Regions from separate parts of the Streptomyces sp. NPDC031210 genome, predicted to be linked through region 3. Evidence: riboswitches for the same ligand, from Rfam matches in the RefSeq annotation. Region 3 holds a riboswitch; each other region holds the start of a gene.
The links. A riboswitch is a leader RNA that binds a small molecule or an ion and turns the genes downstream of it on or off. The one in region 3 is predicted to bind cyclic di-AMP.
Positions count from the first base shown of each region.

Region 1: another riboswitch for cyclic di-AMP. It lies ahead of ACZ45Z_RS23655 (M23 family metallopeptidase); the one in region 3 lies ahead of ACZ45Z_RS31750 (M23 family metallopeptidase).
Region 2: another riboswitch for cyclic di-AMP. It lies ahead of ACZ45Z_RS11820 (transglycosylase family protein); the one in region 3 lies ahead of ACZ45Z_RS31750 (M23 family metallopeptidase).

Region 1 covers NZ_JBVIHH010000013.1:137,317-144,941, forward strand. Annotated here, with positions in the region: gene ACZ45Z_RS23640 (bifunctional acetate--CoA ligase family protein/GNAT family N-acetyltransferase) at 72-3,185, opposite strand; gene ACZ45Z_RS23645 (HPr family phosphocarrier protein) at 3,408-3,689, shown strand; gene ACZ45Z_RS23650 (GntR family transcriptional regulator) at 4,122-4,811, opposite strand; gene ACZ45Z_RS23655 (M23 family metallopeptidase) at 5,052-5,864, opposite strand; cyclic di-AMP (ydaO/yuaA leader) riboswitch at 5,877-6,033, opposite strand; gene ACZ45Z_RS23660 (M16 family metallopeptidase) at 6,276-7,625, opposite strand, start outside.
Region 2 covers NZ_JBVIHH010000005.1:94,063-101,687, forward strand. Annotated here, with positions in the region: gene ACZ45Z_RS11795 (NAD(P)/FAD-dependent oxidoreductase) at 1-1,114, opposite strand, end outside; gene ACZ45Z_RS11800 (Ppx/GppA phosphatase family protein) at 1,584-2,525, opposite strand; gene ACZ45Z_RS11805 (DUF501 domain-containing protein) at 2,522-3,109, opposite strand; gene ACZ45Z_RS11810 (FtsB family cell division protein) at 3,222-3,683, opposite strand; gene eno (phosphopyruvate hydratase) at 3,870-5,216, opposite strand; gene ACZ45Z_RS11820 (transglycosylase family protein) at 5,471-6,121, opposite strand; cyclic di-AMP (ydaO/yuaA leader) riboswitch at 6,129-6,298, opposite strand; gene ACZ45Z_RS11825 (transglycosylase family protein) at 6,559-7,518, opposite strand.
Region 3 covers NZ_JBVIHH010000026.1:43,001-50,625, forward strand. Annotated here, with positions in the region: gene ACZ45Z_RS31745 (DUF2332 domain-containing protein) at 1-714, opposite strand, end outside; cyclic di-AMP (ydaO/yuaA leader) riboswitch at 1,182-1,315, shown strand; gene ACZ45Z_RS31750 (M23 family metallopeptidase) at 1,327-2,472, shown strand; gene ACZ45Z_RS31755 (aldo/keto reductase) at 2,708-3,652, shown strand; gene ACZ45Z_RS31760 (hypothetical protein) at 3,927-4,232, opposite strand; gene ACZ45Z_RS31765 (HNH endonuclease) at 4,550-5,101, shown strand; gene ACZ45Z_RS31770 (PrsW family intramembrane metalloprotease) at 5,130-6,257, opposite strand; gene trmB (tRNA (guanosine(46)-N7)-methyltransferase TrmB) at 6,877-7,625, opposite strand, start outside.

The DNA.
Region 1 (7,625 bases), on a different contig from region 3:
CGGGCCGCGAGGACGCGTCAGTCGGCGGCTCTTCGGGCGCCGGGCGGCGGCAGGGGCCCGCGCGTGGCGGCTCAGTAGACGGGCAGACGGCGAGGGCCCAGGTCAGTGGTGGCGGGCGGCCGGGCCAGGCGGACGGTGGCGCCCAGGACGGACAGGCCGCGCGGCGCGACGACGACCGGTTCGAGGTCGACGCCGACGACCTCGGGGTGGTCGTCGACGAGCCGGGAGACCCGCAGCAGCAGTTCCGCGAGTGCGGCGGTGTCCACCGGCTGGGAGCCGCGCCAGCCGAACAGGAGCGGCGCGGTGCGGATCGACCGGATCTGCCCGTCGACATCGCGGTCGGTGGCAGGGATGAGGCGGTGGGCGATGTCGCCGAGCAACTGGGAGGGGGCGCCGGCCAGGCCGAAGGAGAGGACGGCGCCGGCCGCCGGGTCGATGGCGGCGCGGATGACGGTGTCGACGCCGCGCGGCACCATCGCCTGGACCACCGGGCGCAGCTCCTGGGGGGAGCCGAGGAAATCGGTGAGTTCGGTGTAGGTGCGGCGCAGTTCGGCCTCGTTGGCGATGTCGAGGCGGACGCCTCCCAGGTCGGCGCGGTGGCGCAGGTGGGGGGCCGTGGTCTTGAGGGCGACGGGATAGCCGAGGGTCGCGGCGGCGCGGACCGCCGCGTCCGGGTCGGGGGCCGGGAGGGCGGGGTGGGTGCGGATGCCGTAGCGGGCGAGGAGGGCGGCCGCGGCGTCGGGCGGCAACGGGACGGACCGGTCGGCGTCCGGGTCGGGCAGCAGCCGGTCCAGGAGGCGCTCGATGTCGGCGCCGGCCGCCGCTTCCTGGATGTCGTCGTATTCGGGCACGCGGCCCGGTTCGGCGGCTTCCCGGCGCCAGGCGGCGTAGCGGACGGCCTCGGCGAGCGCGCGGACGGCCCGCTCGGCGGCGGGGTAGGCGGGGATGCGGACGGGCGCGCGGCGGGTGTGCGGCGGGGCGGGCGGCGGGCCTTCGGGCGCCGGGGAGGGCGGGGAGGCGTAGGGCGCGGGTGGCGGTCCGGGCGGGGTGAGGGGGCGGGGCGGGTCCGCGGCGTACGGCCGGGACGGGGGGTGCGGGGGCTTTGGCGGGTGCGGGGGCTGTGGGTGGCCGGTGGCCGGGGAGTGCGGCGCGGACGGGGGCTCGGCCTGGGGCACCTGGGGCGCGGCCTGCGGTGGGCTCGGCGGCTCGGCCGGATCGGACCGCTCAGACGTCTCCGACGGCCCGGAGGGCAGGTCCGGTGCCGGCTCCCCCGGCTGCGGCTCCCCCAGTGCCGGCTCCCCCGGTGCCGCGAGCGTCTCGGCCAGGTCGTCCATCGCCAGGTGGACGACGGTGACCGGCTTCTCCGGGGCCATCGTGGCAGCGGCGCGCAGGGCCGCCGCCAGCGCGGCGCCGTTGCTCTCGCCCGGGGAGCCGCCCTCCCCCTCGCCCACCCAGGGGATGGCGGTGACGACGACGGCGTCGCAGCCGTCGCCGGCGAGCGCCTCGGCGAGCGCCGCGCGGAAGTCGCCGGGCGTCGCCGCGGAGGCCAGCACCCGGGGGCTCTGCGGGCGCAGCCCTTCGGTCAGGCACGCGTCGTAGGCCAGCAGCGCCAGCGACTCCGAATTGCCGAGGATGGCGATGCGCGGGCCCGGTGGCAGAGGCTGGGAGGCCAGCAGCAGGCCGGCGTCGATCAGTTCGGTGACCGTGTCGACGCGGATCACGCCGGCCTGGCGCATCAGGGCGGCGACGGTGCTGTCGGGGATACGGACGGTGGGGACGGCGTGGCCGGGCGGCGCGGCGCCGTGGTGGCGGGCGCCCTTGGCGACGACGACCGGTTTGGCGGCGGCGGTGCGGCGGGCGAGCCGGGTGAACTTGCGCGGATTTCCGATCGACTCCAGGTAGAGGATGACCACGTCGGTGTCCGGGTCGTCGTACCAGTACTGGAGGAGGTCGTTGCCGGAGACGTCCGCGCGGTTGCCGGCCGAGACGAACGAGGAGATGCCGGCGATGCCGCCGTCGCCGGGGCCGCGGGCGTGCAGTCCGCTGAGCAGCGCGATGCCGATCGCGCCGGACTGGGTGAACAGCCCGATGCGGCCGGCGCCGGGCATCCGGGGCGCGAGGGAGGCGTTCAGCCGGACCTCGGGGGCGGTGTTGATCAGGCCGAAGGCGTTGGGGCCGATGACCCGCATGCCGTAGGAGCGGGCCTGGCGGAGCAGGGCGCGCTGGCGTTCGCGGCCCTCGGGGCCCGCTTCGGCGTAGCCGGAGGACAGGATCAGCAGGCCCTGGACGCCGTGCTCACCGCAGTCGCGGACCACGTCGGGGACTCCGGCGGCGGGGACGGCGATGACGGCCAGGTCGACCGGGTCGGGGATCTCCCGCAGGGAGCGCACGGCGGGCACGCCCTCGGGGTCGAGCCGGTCCATGCCCGGGGCGAAGGCGTGGTTGACGGCGTGCAGGCGGCCGGTGAAGCCGGAGTCGAGGAGGTTGCGCAGGGTGGTGCGGCCCAGGCCGCCGGGGGCGCGGCCGGTGCCGATGACGGCGACCGAGCCGGGTGCGAGCAGCCGCTGGACGGAGCGGGCCTCGGCGCGCTGCTCGCGGCCGCGCATCACGGCCATGGACTGCTCGGTGGGTTCGAGGTCGAACTCCAGGCGGACCACGCCGTCCTCGAACGTGCGCTTCTGGGTGTAGCCGGCGTCTGTGAAGACCTTGATCATTTTTGAGTTGGCGGGGAGGACCTCGGCTGCGAAGCGGCGGATGCCGCGCTCGCGGGCGACCGCGGCGATGTGCTCCAGGAGGGCGGAGGCCACACCGCGGCCCTGATGGGCGTCCTGCACGAGGAAGGCGACCTCGGCCTGGTCGTCCTCGGGGTCCTTGGCCGGCAGCCCCTGGTCGTTGATCCGGTCGTAGCGGACGGTGGCGATGAACTCGCCGCCGACGGTGGCGGCCAGGCCGACCCGGTCGACGTAGTCGTGGTGGGTGAAGCGGTGGACGTCGCGGTCGGACAGGCGCGGGTAGGGCGCGAAGAAGCGGTAGTACTTCGACTCGTCCGAGACCTGTTCGTAGAAGGAGACCAGCCGCGCGGCGTCGTCGGGGGTGATGGGCCGGATGCGCGCCGTTCCGCCGTCGCGCAGCACCACATCGGCTTCCCAGTGGGTCGGGTAGGCGAGGTCCGGCGGCGTCTGCATGCGGACAGGGTACGGCCGGGCACCGACAACCGGCCCGGCGTGCGTACGCTCTGGGTGCGGAGCGGGCCGAGGGTGCCGTGGGGAAGCCGTACGGGACCCGTCCGCTCCGTGGTCCCCGCTGGGGAACGAAGGGCAAGCAGGCCGGGACGGCGGGCTGCCGGAGCAGTCGCGGCAGCGTGAGAGACTGGTCTAGACAACAGTCACGACTTGAAGGGCAACATCATGGCTGAGCGCCGCGTCAACGTCGGGTGGGCCGAGGGCCTGCACGCCCGCCCCGCCTCGATCTTCGTCCGTGCGGCCACCGCGGCCGGCGTCCCGATGACGATCGCCAAGGCCGAGGGCAACCCGGTCAACGCGGCCTCCATGCTCGCGGTCCTGGGCCTCGGCGCCCAGGGTGGCGAGGAGATCGTGCTGGCCTCCGACGCCGAGGGCGCCGAGGTCGCGCTCGACCGCCTGGCCAAGCTCGTCGCCGAGGGCCTCGACGAGCTGCCCGAGACCGTCTGAGTCCGTACGGGACCCCCTGGGCTCCCGCGCTCACGGCCCCGCCGCGGCGACCGCACTCCGGTTGCCGCCGCGGGGCCGTTTCGCGTGTCGGGAGGCGGGGGCGAGGAAGAGGGCGGCGGCGGAACGGACGAGAGGGCGCGGAACGCGCGTTACCGGCACCCGGCGGGATTTCCGCATACGGAAATGCCGAGCCTCGCCGTCATGGAATAGCGGAATCTCTCCCGGACGCGTCAAAGTCGAAGCGCGCACGGCGGAACGTCGGGCGGGCGGGGTCGGCGGGAAAGCCGAATAGGCGGCCCGCCCAATATCCCTCTCCCGCGCGGAATGGCGAATTACCCCGCATGGCGAGACGGCACCGGGTCGAATAGCGGCGGACCATGCCGCCCCTCCACCCGAACCCTGCCGAGCCCTTCTTTGTATACGGGGCGATTGTTAATGCCGGACGCGCGCGGTGTTGACGGGCTGTTTCGAAACGCTCACCTGGGTCCCGGCGGGCCGCCGCAGCCGGTGGACCGGCAGGGCGCGTTCGATGTGAGCGGCCATCAGGGCGCGGGCCCGGTCCGCGTCACCCCTGGCCACGGCGTCGAGCACCGCGCCGTGTTCCTCCCACGACTCGGCGACACGGGCCGGGAGTTCGACGACGTACATCCACTCGATCTTCCGCCGCAGTTGGGTGAGCAGCGCCGTGAGGCTGGGGCTGCCGGCCGCCTGGGCGAGCGTTTCGTGGAACCAGCCGTCCAGTTGGCGCAGGTCGGCCGGGTGGCCGTGGCGGGCCCGCTCGCGCCCGAGCCGTACGAGGCCGCGCAGCACCTTGAGGTGGGCCGCGCTGCGGCGGGTCGCCGCGCGGGCGGCGCCCAGCGGCTCCAACAGGGCGCGGATGTCGAGGAGATCGGCGGCTTCCTGCTCGGTCGGTTCGGCGACGCAGGCGCCCGCGTGGTGGCGCGTGGTGACGAACCCCTCCGACTGCAAGGTGCGCAGCGCCTCGCGCACCGGCACCCTGGAGACGCCGTAGCGGGCCGCCAGGATGTCCTCGATCAGCCGGCTCCCCGGCGCGAGCGCACCGGAGACAATGTCGTCGCGAATCGCCGTGCACACCGCATGCGCGGAAATATGGCCTCGCATTGTCCGTGCCTCCGCCGTAATCCCCTGGAAACGCCGCCGATCGGCGACTTTTCCGTGACTCTATTCGACCGGGACGGCTTTTCCGACAGGGACCGGGTATTCATGGATATTTTTTGGCCAACGGCGTACGCGGGAGGGTGAGGGCAAACCCCTCATGGTGCGGGCTTCGCCGGTCGGGCTCCGGCCGGGAAACGCCGAAGCCCCGGCCGGGTGGGCCGGGGCTTCGGGGAAAGCGGTGGGTCAGACGTTGACGCCGTGCCCGCGCAGGTACGCGACCGGGTCGATGTCCGAGCCGTAGTCCGGGCCGGTGCGGGCCTCGAAGTGCAGGTGCGGGCCGGTGACGTTGCCGGTGGCGCCGGACAGGCCGACCTGCTGGCCCGGGGTGACGGTCTGGCCGACCGAGACGCCGAGGGACGACAGGTGGCCGTACTGCGTGTACGTACCGTCGTTCATCTTGATCACGACGTTGTTGCCGTACGCGCCGCCCCAGCCGGCCTCGACCACGGTGCCCGCGCCGACGGCGCGGACGGACGTGCCGGAGGCGGCGTGGAAGTCGATGCCGGTGTGGCTGCCGGAGGACCACAGGCCGCTCGACGCCTTGTAGGCGGTGGAGACGTAGGAGCCCTCGATCGGGGAGGCGAAGGCGTTGAGGCGCTTGCGCTCGGCCTCGCGGGCGGCCCGCTCCTTGGCCTCACGCTCGGCCTTGGCCCTGGCCTCGGCCTTCTTCTTGGCCTCCTCGGCGCGCTGCTTGGCCTGCTCGGCGAGCTGCCTGGCCTCGGCCTCGGCCTTCGCCTTCGCGGCGGCGGCTTCGGCGGCGGCCTGCTGCGCGTCGGCCTGCGCCTCGATGCGGTTGGCGAGCTCGTCACCGAGCACGACGGCCTGTCGCAGGCCGGTGTCGCTGATGCGCGCCTCGTCCGTGGCGGCCAGCGCCGGCGAGGCGACGGAGGCGACGACGCCGGTGGCGGCGAGGGTGGCTATGCCGGCGATGTTGCGGGTCGCGCGAGCGGTGCGGCTCGCACGACGATGCTTCCCGGTGGCACGGGTGAACGCCATGTGCTGGCTTGTCCTTTCCTTCCTTCTCGCCTACCGGGTTAGCTGACGGGTTCGGAGCAGGAAGGTCTCCTACGGGCTCCTCCAAAGAGAGGCCCGATTCACCCCAAGGGACGTGTGGGTCCCCGGCTCCCCTGGCTCGCGCCGTACGGGGACTCGGCGATGACTGCCCGGTGCCGCGGTTGCGGCGTACTTCTGACGAACAGCCGGACTGACGCTAAACGGGACATCTTTCAATCGGCAAACAGAACCGGCTCTTTGTGCCGCACGCCACAGGGGCACCACGCAACCATCCACAGCAATCCGGACATAAAGGGGATCCCGTGGCGCGCGAACGCCACGGGATCCCTTTTGTCACACTATGACCAGCGGTTCAGGAGGGCGGCCGAGCCGCCCGCGCACCGCCTCGGCGAGTCAGCCGCCGACGACCGTCACTTCGCCGATACCCAGCGCCTTGACGGGCTCGGCGATCTGTGCCGCGTCGCCCACCAGGACCGTCACCAGCCGGTCCACGGGGAAGGCGCTGACCGCCGCCGCGGTCGCCTCGACCGTGCCGGTCTCGACCAGCCGGGCGTACAACTGCGCCTGGAAGTCGTCCGGGAGGTGCTGCTCCACCTGGTCGGCGAGCGTGCCCGCGACGGCCGCCGCGGTCTCGTACTTCAGCGGCGCGACGCCGACGAGGTTCTGCACGGCGACGTCACGCTCGGCGTCCGTGAGCCCCTCGGCCGCCAGGGTGCGCAGCACCTGCCACAGGTCCTCCAGCGCCGGGCCGGTGGAGGCGGTGTCCACCGAGCCGCTGATGGCGAGCATCGCGGCACCGCTGCCGTCGGGGGTCGAGCGCAGCACCTGCCCGAAGGCGCGCACCCCGTAGGTGTAGCCCTTCTCCTCGCGCAGCACGCGGTCCAGGCGGGAGGTGAGCGTCCCGCCCAGGCAGTACGTGCCGAGCACCTGCGCCGGCCAGACGCGGTCGTGCCGGTCGGCGCCGATGCGGCCGATGAGCAGTTGCGTCTGGACCGCGCCGGGGCGGTCGACGATCACCACCCGGCCGGTGTCGTCGGCGGTGATCGGCGTGGCCTTCACCGGCTCGGCGGTGGAGCCCGTCCACGCGCCGAGGGTGTCGGCGAGCGCCGCGTCCAGGTCGACGCCGGTGAAGTCGCCGACGATGACGGCGGTGGCCGTCGCCGGGCGCACATGGGCGTCGTAGAAGGCGCGGACGGCCGCCGCGTCGATGCGCTGGACGGTCTCCTCCGTGCCCTGGCGGGGCCGGGACATGCGGGAGGTGGCCGGGAACAGCTCCTTGGACAGGGCCATCGCGGCGCGCCGGGCGGGGTTGGCGAGCTCGTGCGGGATCTCGTCGAGGCGGTTGCGCACCAGCCGCTCGACCTCGCTGTCGGGGAAGGCGGGGGTGCGCAGCGCGTCGGCGAGCAGGCCCAGCGCGCGGGCCAGCCGGGACGCCGGCACCTCCAGAGAGACGCGCAGGCCGGGGTGGTCGGCGTGCGCGTCCAAGGTGGCGCCGCAGCGCTCCAGCTCGGCGGCGAACTCCTCGGCGTCATGCTTTCCGGTGCCCTCGGACAGGGCGCGCGCCATGATCGTGGCGACGCCGTCCAGGCCCGCCGGCTCGGCCTCCAGGGGAGCGACGAGGTTGATCTCGACGGCGACGACCTGCTGGCCGGGGCGATGGCTGGTCAGGAGGGTGAGCCCGTTGGCCAGTTGGCTGCGGTCGGGGGCCGGGAAGGCCCACGGCTTGGGGGCGCCGCCCTGGGG
Region 2 (7,625 bases), on a different contig from region 3:
CCTTGTGCAGACCCAGACCGGCGACCGCGCCCTTGTTGGCGTGGCTGTACTCCTTCTGGGGGAAGCCGCGCATCCCGGAGATCACGTTGTCGCCGAGCACCTTCGCCTGCCGCAGCGCGTGCTGCGCGTTCGGCGGGCACCAGGCGTTGTCGTTGCCGGCCTTGCGGCCGACCAGGTCCGGCACCTGCGCGTTGTCGCCGGCGGCCCAGATGTAGTCGGTGCCCTGCACCTGGAGGGTGGCCTGGGTGTCGACGTGGCCACGCGGGCCGAGGGGCAGACCGAAGCGGGACAGCGCCGGGTTGGGCTTGACGCCGGCGGTCCACACGATGGTGTTGGAGTCGACCTCCAGGCCGTTGTTCAGCACCACGTGGCCGTCGACGCAGGAGTCCATGCCGGTCTTGAGGTAGACCTCGACACCGCGGCCCTCGAGGTGCTCCTTGCCGTAGGCGCCGAGCTTGGGACCGACCTCGGGGAGGATCTTGTCCGCGACGTCGACCAGCAGGAAGCGCATGTCCTCGCGCTTGACGTTGCTGTAGTACTTGGCCGCGTCGCGGGCCATGTCCTCGACCTCGCCGACGGTCTCCGCGCCCGCGAAGCCGCCGCCCACGAAGACGAAGGTCAGCGCCTTGCGGCGGACGTCCTCGTCGGTCGTGGAGTCGGCCTTGTCCAACTGCTCCAGGACGTGGTTGCGCAGGCCGATGGCCTCTTCCACGCCCTTCATGCCGATGCCGTTCTCGGCCAGGCCCGGGATCGGGAAGGTCCGGGAGACCGCGCCCATCGCGATGACCAGGTAGTCGAAGGGCAGCTCGTACGCCTCGCCGACCAGCGGGGCGATCGAGGCGACCTTGCGGTCCTGGTCGATGGTGGTCACCCGGCCGGTGAGCACCTCCGCCTTGGGCAGCACGCGTCGCAGCGGGACCACGACGTGGCGGGGAGAGATGCTGCCGGCCGCAGCTTCAGGGAGGAAGGGCTGGTACGTCATGTACGAGCGCGGGTCGACGACCGTGACAGTCGCCTCGCCGTACCGCATCTTCTTGAGGATGCGGCGTGCCGCGTACAGGCCTACGTACCCACCGCCTACAACGAGGATCCTGGGACGCTCCGTGGTGCTCATGCAATCGAGTATCCACCCCCACATGGGGGGTCGCTCGTGAGCCCCTTCACAAGCACCTGGGGACCATCTGCTACACTCCGCCGGCTTCGTGACCGACGCCATAGCGCCGTAAGGGAACCACGGTGTAGGGCGAGGCGTTGGAGACCCCTGTTGATCAGGGATTGTGGGCTCTCGGCGGGCCGAACCGGACCCCGCCGATGGACGCCCGCAACGGCCCCGAACCCGCGTGTTCTCCGGGTCCGGGAGAGCTGCGACCTTCGAATGAGGGACGCCGGGCCACTTTCTTCGCCCATCCGGCGGCTTTTTCATGTGAAGGATTTCACGAACTTTCTCGCCGGGGTCCCGCGCCGGGCCCTTTCGGGGCCCCGAAAGGGCGCTCAGACGGCGAGCTGCGCGCTCGAAAAGCCACTCGTCGAGGGCCGTTGCCCGGCGGCCGGAGACCGCCGGGCACCCCCTGGCACACGGTGCCTCAGACCAGGCTCCAGGCGATCCCGTCGAGGATGTCGTGCTCGCTGACGACGACCTCCCGGGCACCCGTCCGCTCCATGATCGCCAGCAGGACGAGCGCGCCCGCGCCGATCACGTCGACCCGGCCCGGGTGCATGACGGGGATGGCCTCCCGCTCGGCGTGCGTGGCGGACAGCAGGTCGCCGGTGATCCGCCGGACCTCCGCCAGCGGGACGCGCGAGTGGTGGATCGCCGCGGAGTCGTAGCGGCTCAGCCCCAGCGCGATGGCGGCGACCGTGGTCACCGAGCCCGCCAGGCCCACCAGCGTCGCGGCCCGGCCCAGCGGCACGGTTTCCTCGGCCCGGTCCAGCGCCTCGGCGATATCGGCCTTTATCGCGTCGATCTGAGCGGCCGTCGGCGGATCGGTGATCCGGCCGTCGTGCAGCAGATGCCGCTCGGTCATCCGCACGCAGCCGACGTCCACCGAGCGGGCGGCCTCGACGGACTCGCCGCCCAGGACGAACTCGGTCGAACCGCCGCCGATGTCGACCACCAGATAGGGAAGTTCGAGCCCCGAGTGGCCGGTCAGCTCCTTGGTGGCGCCGGTGAAGGAGAACTCCGCCTCCTGGTCACCGGTGATCACCTCGGGCTCCACGCCCAGGATGTCCACCACCCCGCGGACGAAGTCCGCGCGGTTCTCGGCGTCGCGCGAGGCGGAGGTCGCCACGAACCGGATCCGCTCGGCACCCAGCTCCTTGATCACCCCGGCGTACTCCCGGCACGCCTCGAAGGTGCGCTCCAGCGCCTCGGGCGCCAGCCGGCCGGTGCGGTCCACGCCCTGGCCCAGCCGGACGATCCGCATCCGGCGGTCCAGTTCCGTCAGCTCGCCGGTGGCCGGGTCCGCGTCCGCGACCAGCAGCCGGATGGAGTTCGTACCGCAGTCGACGGCGGCGACCCGCTTCACTTGGCCTCTCCCCCGGTGGCGTCCCGGCCCGGCCCGGCCTCCTGGCCGGCGGTGTCCTCGGCGGTGTCCTGGCACGGCGTCACGCACGGCCCCTTCCGCCACCATTCCGGCAGCATGGCCAGGGCCTCGTCACCGAGCGGGTTGACGCCCGGTCCGGCCGCGAGGGAGTGGCCGACGAGTACGTGCAGGCACTTGACCCGGTCGGGCATCCCGCCCGCGCTGGGGAAGCCTTCGAGCACCTCGATGGCGTCCCGGCGCCGGATGTAGTCCTCGTGGGCCGCGCGGTAGGCGGCGGCCAGCTCCGGGTCGTTCGCCAGCCGCTCGGTCATCTCCTTCATCACGCCGTTGGCCTCCAGCGTGCCGATCGCGGAGGCCGCGCGCGGACAGGTGAGGTAGTACAGCGTGGGGAAGGGCGTGCCGTCCTCCAGGCGCGGCGCCGTCTCGACGACATCGGGCTGCCCGCAGGGACAGCGGTGCGCGATGGCGCGCAGGCCGCGCGGCGGGCGGCCGAGCTGCTGCTTGAAGGCGGCGATGTCCGCGGCGGTGGGCTCGGTGGGCTCGGTCTGGGGCGGGGCGGTGTCCATGTGCACTTTCGTGAAGGTGAAGGGGCCGGTGAAAGGGAGGGGGCCGGTGGGGCGGGCGGGGAGCTCGGGGCCGGGCGTACAAGGAAAGACCGTACGCGCGTGACGCTACGCGCTACCGCCTGTCGGCGGAGTCGACCCCGTCCCACAGATTCTCGTACCACGGGCGCTGCGTCGCGGCGGGACCCTTTTGCACCGTGTTCAGGGCCTCGCCACCGGAGCCGTCCTGGACGATGAAACCGGTCTCGCCCGGCATGACGTAGTGCAGGTGCCGGCGGGCCTGCTGGCGGACGTACGCCGGGTCCTGCCAGCGGGCCTTCTCGTCGCGCAGCCGGTCCAGTTCCCGGGCGGCCTCGCGGGCCTCGCGGCGCTGGTCGGTGATGTCCGAGCGCTGGGAGACGTACTGCCGTATCGGGTAGGCGAGGGCGACGACCAGGGAGCACAGCACCAGGGCGAGCAGCGCGGCGCGGCCGGTGAGGCGGTTGCGGCGGGGCGGCCGGGCGCGGTTGACGCGGGCGGCGGCCTGCTCACCGAGCGCCTTGAGTCGGGTCGCGGTCGAGAACCGGTCCGCGGGCACGTCGCCTCCTCTTCCAGCCATGACGCCTGCCGCGACGACCGGCGTCGTGAACCAGGTGCGTCCCCGGCGACGGTACGGGACCGTCGCCGGGGACGCACGAAAAGGCTGGACGACCGAGCCCGGCGTTCAGCCTTGCCGTGTCGATCGGGGCGCCAGGGGGTCACCCCCTGTGCGCCCGCTGATCAGTCAGTTGCCGGTGCGGAACCGCGGGAAGGCGGAGCGGCCGGCGTAGACGGCGGCGTCGTCGAGGATCTCCTCGATGCGCAGGAGCTGGTTGTACTTGGCGACGCGCTCGGAGCGGGCCGGGGCGCCGGTCTTGATCTGGCCGCAGTTGGTGGCGACGGCGAGGTCGGCGATGGTGACGTCCTCGGTCTCACCGGAGCGGTGCGACATCATGCACTTGAAGCCGTTGCGCTGGGCCAGCTCGACGGCGTCCAGGGTCTCGGTCAGCGAGCCGATCTGGTTGACCTTCACCAGCAGCGCGTTGGCGGAGTTCTCCTCGATGCCGCGGGCCAGGCGCTCGGGGTTGGTGACGAACAGGTCGTCGCCGACGAGCTGCACCTTGGCGCCGAGCTTCTCGGTGATGACCTTCCAGCCGGCCCAGTCGTCCTCGAACAGCGGGTCCTCGATGGAGACGAGGGGGTAGTCGGCGACGAGACCCTCGTAGTACTCCGTCATCTCGGCGGCCGAGCGGTCCTTGCCCTCGAACTGGTAGGCGCCGTCCTTGTAGAACTCGGAGGCGGCGACGTCCAGCGCGAGCGCGATGTCCTGGCCGGGGGTGTAACCGGCCTGCTTGATGGCTTCGAGGATGAGGTCGAGGGCCTCGCGGTTGGAGCCGAGGTTCGGGGCGAAGCCGCCCTCGTCGCCCAGTCCGGTGGAGAGGTTGCGCTCCTTGAGGACCTTCTTGAGGGTGTGGTAGACCTCGGCGCCCCAGCGCAGGGCCTCGGAGAAGGACTCCGCGCCGATCGGGGCGATCATGAACTCCTGGATGTCCACGTTGGAGTCGGCGTGCGAGCCGCCGTTCAGGATGTTCATCATCGGGACGGGCAGGACGTGCGCGTTCGGGCCACCGAGGTAGCGGAACAGCGGCAGGTCGCTGGCCTCGGAGGCGGCGTGCGCGACGGCGAGGGAGACGCCGAGGATGGCGTTGGCGCCGAGGGAGCCCTTGTTGTCCGTGGCGTCCAGGTCGAACATCGCCTGGTCGATCAGGCGCTGCTCGGTCGCGTCGTAGCCGACGAGCTCCGGGCCGATCTGCTCGATGACGGCCAGGACGGCCTTCTCCACGCCCTTGCCCATGTAGCGGCTCGGGTCGCCGTCACGGAGCTCGATGGCCTCGAAGGCGCCGGTCGAGGCACCGGACGGGACGGCGGCACGGCCCGTGCTGCCGTCGTCGAGGCCGACCTCGACCTCGACCGTGGGATTACCTCGCGAGTCGAGAATTTCGCGGGCTACGACGACGTCGATGGACGGCACGTTGTCTCCTTCATGGGTGTCTGGAGTTCTGCAGCACGAGCCTAACGGGCCGGGGCGCATCCGTTCGCCCTCGGCCCGCTCAGTGGGACGAAAAGAGGCCCAAAGGCGCAGTTCACGGCAGGTATCGGGGCATTGTTCGCCGAGCGGGGAATACCGCGTTACGGAGCTGGTCGCGGGCCCGCGGCGGCTCGGGGGCCGGGGCGGGGCGGGGCGGGACGCAGAAGCCCCGCCGCGGCGCGCTGGGGGACGGCGCGCCGGGCGGGGCGGTCTGAGGGACTCGTGGTGATCCCCGGGGCCCCGGTGAGGGGTGCGGCTCAGACGCTGAACTGCTGGCCCGGGAAGATCAGGTTCGGGTTGCCGCCGATGACGGACTTGTTGTCCGCGTAGACCGACTTCCAGTTCTTGCCGTGCGCCTTGGCGATCTTGGCGAGGGTGTCGCCGGCCTTGACGGTGTAGTTGCCGGAGCCGTTCGACTTCTCCGGGGCGGGGGCCGGGGCCTTCTTGGGCTCGGGCTTGGCCGGCGCCTGCTTCTGCTGCGGCGCGGACTCGGTCTTGGCGGTGTCGCCGGAGGTGTCGACATCGGCGGCGGGGCCACCGGCGGTCAGGTTGCCGGCGCCGGCGCAGGACCAGGCGCCCGGGCCCTGGAGGGCGAGCAGCTTCTCGGCGGCGGCGATCTGCTGGCTCTTGGTGGCCAGGTCGGCGCGCGGCGCGTACTGGGTGCCACCGGCGGCGGCCCAGCTCGAGTTCGAGAACTGCAGGCCGCCGTAGTAGCCGTTGCCGGTGTTGATCGACCAGTTGCCGCCGGACTCGCACTGGGCGACGGCGTCCCAGGTGGCGACGGACGCGGCGGAGGCGGAGGAGGCGCCCATCAGCGGGACGGCCACGGCGGCACCGGCGACGCCGGCCAGGGTGGCGACGCGGACGGCCTTGGACGCACGGCGGTGCTTGCCCTTGTTGTTCAGCATGGTTCGTTCGTTTCCTCACCGACGCCTGCGAGGTGAGCTGTCGGGTTCGGGCCATGTGAGTTGCCCGGCCGCGTGTGGATCACACATGGCTTCACCCCAAGCCGGTCGGCCCGCTTTCGCGGGTGGGGCCGGCGCTTACCTTGGGTCCCCCGCTCCCGCCTTCGGCGCTTGCGCGTCGACTGCCTCCGACCACCGGCAGGATTCGGCGTGTGATCGAAGGGCTCGCTTTGGCGAGCGGTCCCGACCGTAAGCAGGAACCCCCTTGGTGTTCAAACCCCACGTTCTGAACCAAGTTGACCGTTTTTGATCACCAGAGGGGCCTATCTCCGCAGGTCGGGCGGCTTGCGCCGACGGCGGGCCGGCCGGGCGCCGCACCCCCGTGACGAGAGCCTTGTCTCACTTTCGCCAAACGGGGCGAACGGCGCTAACTGGCCTTGTCAGTTCCCCAGATCGAGCCGCTGACCAGGGCGGATCAGATCCGCGTCGGCGCCGACGACGTCCTCGTTGCGGTCGTAGAGCGCGGGCCAGCCGCCGGGCAGCTCATGAGCCCGGGCGATGGCTGACAGGGAGTCACCCGGCCGGACGGTGTAGTCGCCGTCGGCCGCCGGGCCGGTACGTCCGGCCTCGTCGCCGCGTGAGGCGTGCCGGCCCGAGGACCTGCCCGCGTCGTCCGTGTCCGCGGCGTCCTCGCCGGCGTCCGCGCCGCCGCGGTGCTTGCCCTTGGCGGGCGACGGGTCGGCGCCGGGCTCCGCCCCGGCGTCCTCCCGGGGCGCGTCACGGCCGTCGCCGGTCCGGTCCTCCGCGTCGCGGTCGTCACCGGCCCCGCCGGTCGGGTCGGCCGAGGGGGACGCGTCGTCCTCGTCGCCCGGGGCCGCCGGGTCGGAGGCGTCGGGCGCCGACGGCGAGGGCGTCGGCTCGTCGCCGGTGGACCGGTCGGATCCGGAGGTGTCCGACGCGTCGGGCTCCTCGGCGGAGCCGGAGGGGTCCAGCGGGTCGGCGGGGTCCAGCGGGTCGGAGGATCCGGTGGTGTCCGACGGGTCGGGCAGCGGGCTGGGCGTGCCGCCCGGGTCGACGCCCGGCGCGCGGCCGTCGTCGGTCAGGCCGGCGTTCACCGCGCAGCTCGGCCAGGCGTCCGGGCCGCGGTCGTCGAGGATGGTCTCGGCGACGGCGATCTGCTGGGCGCGGCTGGCGAGGTCGGGACGCGAGGCGTACGAGGTGCCGCCGTGCTCGTCCCACATCTCCTGGGTGAGCTGGAGGCCGCCGTAGAAGCCGTTGCCCGAGGCGGCGCTCCAGACCCCGCCGCTCTCGCACTGCGCGACCCGGTCCCAGGTCGCGGTGTCGGCGGCCTGTGCGCCACTGGCGGCGAACAGCGGCAGGGCGATGCCCGCGCCGGTCACTCCCGCCGTGACAAAGATGGCCGGTGCCTGACGGGGGCGCCTGTGTCGGCCGTTCCCGGAACGCATGCGGTTGCCTTTCGCGCGGCGGTTGAATTGTCCGATCGGCA
Region 3 (7,625 bases):
GCCGGCGCGCCAGACGATCTCGGGCAGCGGCCACTCGGCGGGAGGGTTCTCGGGCGTGGGGATCTCGTCTGCCGGGCTTTCCGGCGTATGGCGCTCGGACGTACGGCAGCCGTACGTCCGGCTCTCCGACGTCCGGCACTCGAAGGTCACCGGACTGTCGGGAGCGCCCACCTCGACCACCCCCTGCCCCAGTGGTGCCCAGAAGTCCTCGTCGGCGCCCTCCGCACCACGGGCGGCCCGCTCCGGCAGATACCGGTACCGGTAGCGGTCCGGGTGCAGGCACAGCCCGGCCGACGTGCCGACCTCCAGCAGGGCGAGCGGCTGCGGCAGGCCGGCGAGCAGCGGCAGCAGCGTGGCGCAGCGGGCCGGCTCGTTGGTCTGGGTGGAGCGGCGGATGATCACCGAGCGGACCTCGTCCCAGTGCCGGATCGTCCACTCGCGCCACCGCCCGTACGCCGCCTCCCCGCGCGGGCCCTGTTCGGCGTGCGGGCCGTCGAGATAGCGGACGGCGCCGAGGAGGAGGTTCGGCTGGCGCTTGTTGCCGGCGGGCAGCGAGCCGGCGAGCAGTTCGCAGAACTCCGTGTCCTGGCTGATCCGGAACGTCAGCTCTTCGTGCGCGTCGGACTGCCCGCGCGCCTGCTGCCAGGCGAATTCCCGGTACCGATCCGCCACTGTCTGCGCGTTGTGGAAGGCGTTGGCGACGTTGACGACCATGTTCCGACGTTACTGCTCTCACGCTGCGTAATTGCCGTGCACCCCTCCGCATAACAACTGGCGCACAATCGCCGGAAGATCGTTTGAAGGCCGTCGGTCAACTCGCCCGGTTTGCGCCCTCGGTGGGTGAAAAAGTCCTCGCCAAAGCTCGTACGGAGCACGTACGGATTCGCTGGAACGCTTGGAAATCGACTGCCACCTCTATTACTGTCCGATAACGCAGCGCGGTCGTCCCAGCCGTCGCAAGAGGCGGCACCGCGCGGCCGACGCCGAATCCCGTAAGCGCACTTCACGCACTCCAGCCCCCGCCCGCCCAGGACTTCACGCCACCCCGGTCATTCCGCACCTCGGCACGCACCACCGTGAGGCCACACCGCGACGCATCACCGCGACGCATCGCCGCGTAGCCGAGCCGCGCCGAAATGACCGGACCGCGCCGAATCTCCCGGACGTACGGGGACCGGATCGCACGAGCCGCGCCGAGGGAACCGGGGAACCATCCCCTTGGGGTGAATCGGACGCCTCCCGCCAGAGGCGCCCGTAGGAGACCTTCCTGCTCCGAACCCGTCAGCTAACCCGGTAGGCGAGAAGGAAGGAAAGGAGTGCGCCCCCGTGGCGTCCAACAGGTCTGCCTCCGAGGCTCCGTCCGCCTACGACCCCGCCGAGCGAAGCCGCTTCGACGATGAGCGAAGCCCCTTCGACGGAGGCCCCGTCGAGGGCCGCGGTCACAGCTTCGGATTCGACGCCGCCGACCGGGACGGCGACGGCCCCTGGGAAGAGTGGAATCCCACCGAGGAATCCGTCCGTCCCGTCCGCGGCAAGCACCGGGTGGCCAAGCAGCGCGGCGGCGGACTCGCCCGCAGCGGCACGGTCCTGGGCGTCGGCGTCATCGCGGCCGTCGGCGCGGGCGGGATCGCCACGGCCGAGGGCCGGCCGCCGGTACCGATCTCGATGCCCGACATCGGCGGCATGGCCGGCGACCTCGCGGCGAAGCTTCCGGACGCCAAGTCCCTCCCCGGCATAGGCGACCTCATATCCGACCCGGACGCCGACTCCGCCTCCGCGGCCGCCCCGGCCACCGCCGCCACGGCCCCTCTGGCGGCCCAGGGCAAGGACGCGGGCGAGGCCCTGCGCAACCGCATCCTCCAGCAGGCCGACGCGCAGCGGGGCGCCGCCGAGCGCGAAGCGCGCGACGCCGCCGAAGCCGCCGCCGTCAAACAGGCCGAGCAGGCAGCGTCCGAGAGCCAGAAGGCGGCCGAGAAGGCCGCGGCCGCCAAGAAGGCGGCGGAGGCGGAGGCCAAGCGCGAGGCCGAGGAGGCGGCACGCCGCAAGGCGGAGGCCGAGCGCCTCGCCGAACTGGCGCGGAACTTCGTCTCGCCCGTCACCTCCTACACCCTCACGGCCAGCTTCGGCCAGGCCGGCGACCGCTGGGCCGCGGACCACACCGGCCAGGACTTCGCCGCCCCGACCGGCACTCCCGTCAAGGCCGTGCACTCCGGCACCATCACCCAGGCGGGCTGGGCCGGCTCGTACGGCTACCGCATCGTCCTCACCCTCGACGACGGCACCGAACTCTGGTTCTGCCACCTGTCCTCGATGCTGAAGACCTCCGGCAAGGTCAACACCGGCGACATCATCGCCCGCGTCGGCGCCACCGGCAACGTCACCGGCCCCCACCTCCACCTGGAGGTCCGCCCGGGCGCCGGCGACCCGATCGACCCGATGCCTTGGCTGCGCGAGCACGGGGTGAGCGTCTGAGGGGTCGGCCGATGGCCGGCCGCCTCGTCATCCGATGGCTGGCCGGCCCGTCAGGCTGATGCCCGGCTGCTCTGTCAGTCGGACGCGGTTGGCCCGTCAGCTCGATGCCCACCGGGGCTGCGTCAGCCCGGCGTCCCACCTGGCCTCCGCAATCGCCCGACGCCCCGTCAGCCCGCCACCCCCACGGACCACCCTCGCGGAATAACTCCCCACCCCCACAACGCTGCAGCAACACATGACCACCGCGACACACAAGACCCTCGGCTCGCTCTCCGTCTCCCCCCTCTCCCTCGGCGGCAACGTCTTCGGCTGGACGGCGGACGAGGCCGAGTCCTTCGCCGTGCTCGACGCGTACGTGGCGGGGGGCGGCAACTTCATCGACACCGCCGACGTCTACTCGGCCTGGGTGCCGGGCAACAAGGGCGGCGAGTCCGAAACCGTCATCGGCAACTGGCTGACGGCGCGCGGCAACCGTGACGACGTCGTCATCGCCACCAAGGCCGGCGCCCACCCGGACTACAAGGGCCTGTCCGCCGCCACCCTCAAGGGAGCGGTCGACGAGTCCCTCACCCGCCTGCGCACCGACTACATCGACCTCTACTACACCCACTACGACGACGAGTCGGTCGAGGTCGGGGAGTTCCTCACCGCCCTCGACGACCTCGTCCAGGCCGGCAAGGTCCGCGAGATCGCCGCCTCCAACATCTCCGCGCGACGCCTCGACGAGTCCCTGGCCTTCTCGGCCCGCGAGGGCGTGGCCCGTTATGTGGCCCTCCAGCCCCACTACAACCTGGTCTCCCGCGACACGTACGAAGGCGAACTCGCCGACGTGGCCGCCCGCCACGGCCTGGGCGCGGTCCCGTACTTCGCCCTCGCGTCCGGCTTCCTGACCGGCAAGTACCGTCCGGGCGCGAGCGTCGACAGCGCCCGCTCCGAGGGTGCCGCCAAGCATCTGGCCACCGACCGCGGCCGCAAGGTCCTCGCCGCCCTCGACCAGGTGGCACAGGCACACTCCGCCGAGATCGCCACCGTCGCCCTCGCCTGGCTCGCCGCCCAGCCCACCGTCGTCGCCCCGATCGCCAGCGCCCGCACCACAACCCAGCTCCCGGCCCTCCTCGCCGTCGCCGACCTCACCCTCACCACCCCCGAACTGACCCTCCTCAACGAGGCATCGGCCTAACCACCAACCCCGGGGACGGAAGCGGGGCCGCCGGCGCAGGGTTTGTCCGACGACGCGCCCGAGGCCCCTACGGACACAGTCGCGGGCCGGGACGATCATCCGCCCCGGCCCGCACCCTTGCCCGCCCCATCAACATCAACCGGCGGCTACGGGATCCCGGCTACGGGATCCCGGCTACGGCATCCCGGCGACGAAACTCCCAGATACGACTAACCGGCTACGAACAACCCGGCTAGATCAACCCGGCTGCATCGACCCGGCTGCATCAACCCGGCTACGACGCCCGCCGGTCGACCGCCGCCCACGAGGCCAGCGCGACCCCACCGGCCACCGCGAACACCGCAGACCAGGCCCCGATCTTCTTGGCCAACGGATGGGACCCGGCAAACGCCGCCACATAAGCCCCGCTCAACGCGGCCGCCGTCGCACCCCCGGCCTTCTGCTGCCAACCCCGAGCCGCCACCGCCCCGGCGGCCGCCAACGCCACCCCACCCAACGGCCGCTTCTTGGTCCACCGAGCCACCCCATACCCGGCCACGAGCCCACCCGCCGCAACGACACTCGTCGGCATACCAGCCATCACAGAAACCTCCCCATCACGTGATAAGTCGGTCCGAGCCTACGCTTGCGTGTGGATGCTTTTCGAAGCGGCGTGCGGATCTCCTCTGCCCGCGAGTTGTGCGAGTCGCCACAGTGTGTTCGTCGGTGGCGTGGAGTGATCGCATAGTTGGAAGTATGCGTCCATGACGAAGGCGACAACGGCGAACTCCGTGAGTTTCGGTACCCCACCGGGTGTGTACGAAGGACAGCGCTTCAAGGGTCACGCAGAGCTCCATGCCAAGGGCGTGCACCGCCAATCGGGAAGAGGAATCTCCGGGGCGCTGCGGCCTTTTCCGGGTGGCGGACAACTGGATCACCGTCGGCAAGGAGGGGTTCCGCGTCTGCCAGTTCCGGCTCCTTGAGCTGGCTCCGGACGAAACGGTGAAGCCGCAACCCATCTCCAGTCACGGCGGCGCGGTTACCGACGTAGAAGACGAATTCCGTCGGGCCCTCGCCTGCGAGCGCCGGCTGCGCGATACGGCGGTCGTGCGGACGGTCAAGGAGATGTACGACAACACCTGCCAGATGTGTGGCCTGCGGCTGGTGGTTTCCCCCGACGGAAATGCAATTAGCGAGGCGGCTCATATTCATGCGCTGGGCAAACCCCACAACGGACCGGACAAGGTCGAAAACGTCCTGTGTCTCTGCCCGAACTGTCATACGCTTTTTGACCGGGGCGCTCTTCAGCTCACCGACGGATTGGAAGTGATCGACGGCCTGACGCAGAAATTCATTCGGGCATTGGATTGCGTCAAGGAACACCAGATAGATGTGGAGCGTGTGCGCCAGCACCGCAGTCGCTGGGAGGGGCGAAGCGTTTCGCCCGCCGTGCTCGACGGCCTTTCGTAGACGCCTGGATACGGCCTTTTGGCTGTGGTTACTGCCCGCTCCGAGCGGGACCGTCCACCGACCCATGTGTTCTGAGGAAGGCGTCGGTCAGGGCCGGTTGGGCCCAGGGGCGGTGGTGTTGGAGGTGGTGGAGGAGGGTGGCTTCTCGGGTGGTGAAGTCGGGGGTGGGGCCCGTGAGGTGGGCGCGGCGGCGGTGGAAGGCTAGGGCGGTGGCCAGAGCGGCGTATTCGGTGACGGCGCGGGCGGCGGCGGGGCCGTGGGTGCGGCGGGCCATGTCGCGGGCCAGCGCGCGGGTCTTGAGGGAGGAGAGCGCCGCGGGTTCGCCGGGGGCGAGCCAGCCGGCGGCGGCGTAGGGGGCGAGGTAACCACGCAGGGAGAGCAGCTCCTGGCGGCGGGCCCAGAGGGCGAGCCAGGTCACGGCGATGAAGACGGGGACCATGAACAGGCCGTAGACCAGCAGGAAGCCGAGGTCGCTCAGGGATGAGGCGCCGTTCCAGATGGCGTGCAGGAGGATCGCCGTGAGCAGGCCGAGGAGGGCGAGCGCGCTGCGGCTGGCGCGGCGGCGGGGGTAGCGGGTGGCGGCCGTGCCGAACGCCAGGCCGGTGAGGACCGTGAAGAGCGGGTGGGCGAACGGGGACACGATGACCCGGATGAAGAAGGTGCCCGCGGTGAGCGAGTCCAGTCCGGAGTGGCCTAGGGACTGGTCCTCGCCGAACGCGTCGCCAAGGTAGAGGACGTTCTCGGTGAACGCGAAGCCGGTGGCGGTGATGCCCGCGATGACGATGCCGTCGGTGATGCCGTCGAAGTCGCGTCGGCGGAAGCGGTAGAGGAGAAGGACGGCGGCGGCCTTGACCGGCTCCTCGATGATCGGGGCGATCACGGTCGAACCCCATGCCTCGGCTTCGGACGGGGACGCGGACGTGAACGTGGCGGCCAGCCAGTCGGTGGCGAAGCCGTTGGCGAGCACCGCGACGAGCGTGGCGGCGCAGGCGCCCCAGGCGAAGGCGAAGGCCAGGTTGCGCCACGGCTCGGGTTCTATCCGGTCGAGCCAGCGGAACGCCGAGATCAGGAGAGGAACGGGAAGGACGGCGAGGCCGAGCCCGACCAGAAGGCCCTGGGTCCCGGTCTCCTGGCGGACGATGCCGAAGGTGAGCACACCGCAGAGGGCGAGGAGGGAGATGAGGCAGGCGAGGGCTATGGCGCGGACGGGTTTGCTGTGACCGTGGGGTCGGTGTGCCCCGTGCGCCCCGTGGGACCGGTGGGTCGGGCGGCGGTGGGAGGCGGGTGCCGGCAGCGCGTGACGGGCGTGGAGGGGTGCAGAGAGCCGGGTGTCGGGGTGCGGCCGGGGGCATGGGGCGCTGTGTGGCTCGCCGTGCGGGTGGCCGTCCGTGTGGCCGTCCGGGTGGTGTGGCTGAGGGGAGGTGCGCGGCTCGGGGGACTCGTGTGGCCGGTGGAGCGGTTCGGTCGCGTACGCCTGGCGGTGCGGAGGCGGGGGCGGCTGCGGCGGATACACCTATCGACCCTAACGAGCCGGGGCGATGCGCCATGGCGTGCGGTGTCGCGCCGACCCGAGCGCGGGTTCGGAGGAACGGCACGGCTGCGGGCTCGCCGCCGCGTGCCAGCGGGGACGACCGCCCGGTGCCTGCGGGGACGACCGCCCGGGTGCCTGCGGCGACGGCCGTCACGTGCCCGCGCGACGGCCACCTCGTGCCTGAGGCGACGACATCCCGGTAACCCGCGGCGACCGCCGCCCCGTGCCGGCCGCGACGACCGCGCTACTCCCCCCGCCGGCGGAAGAGGAGGTCGTGGACGACGTGGCCCTTGTCCAGGCCCTGGCCCTCGAACCTGGTCAGGGGGCGGAAGTCCGGGCGGGGCGCGTAGGAGGGGTGGAGGTTTTCCAGGGTCGGCTCGGCGGAGAGGACGTCGAGCATCTGCTCGGCGTACGGCTCCCAGTCCGTCGCGCAGTGCACGAGCGCGCCGGGCGCGAGTCGGGTGGTCGCCAGCGAGACGAATTCCGGCTGGATCAGGCGGCGCTTGTGATGGCGCTTTTTCGGCCACGGGTCGGGGAAGTAGACCCGCAGTCCGGCGAGGGAGGCGGGGGCGAGCATCTCGCGCAGCAGGATGATCGCGTCGCCGTTGGCCACCCGGATGTTGGTCAGGCCGTTCCGCTCGGCGAGCCCGAGCAGGTTGCCCTGGCCGGGAGTGTGCACGTCACAGGCCAGGATGCCGGTGTCCGGGTCGGCGGCGGCCATCTGCGCGGTCGCCTCGCCCATACCGAAGCCGATCTCCAGAACGACGGGCCGCCCGTCGAAGAACGCGTCGAGGTCGATCCGGGAGAGCCCGTCGATATCCAGCCCCCATGTCGGCCACAGCCTGCGCAGCGCGTCGGCCTGACTGGGCGAGACGCGGCTGCGGCGGGGCTGGAACGAGCGGATACGGCGCTCGTGATGCGAGCCCGCGGGGTCGGCCGCCGGGCCGCTCCCATCGGGGAACATCGGCCCACGGCGGCGCCCCGGGGCGTCGG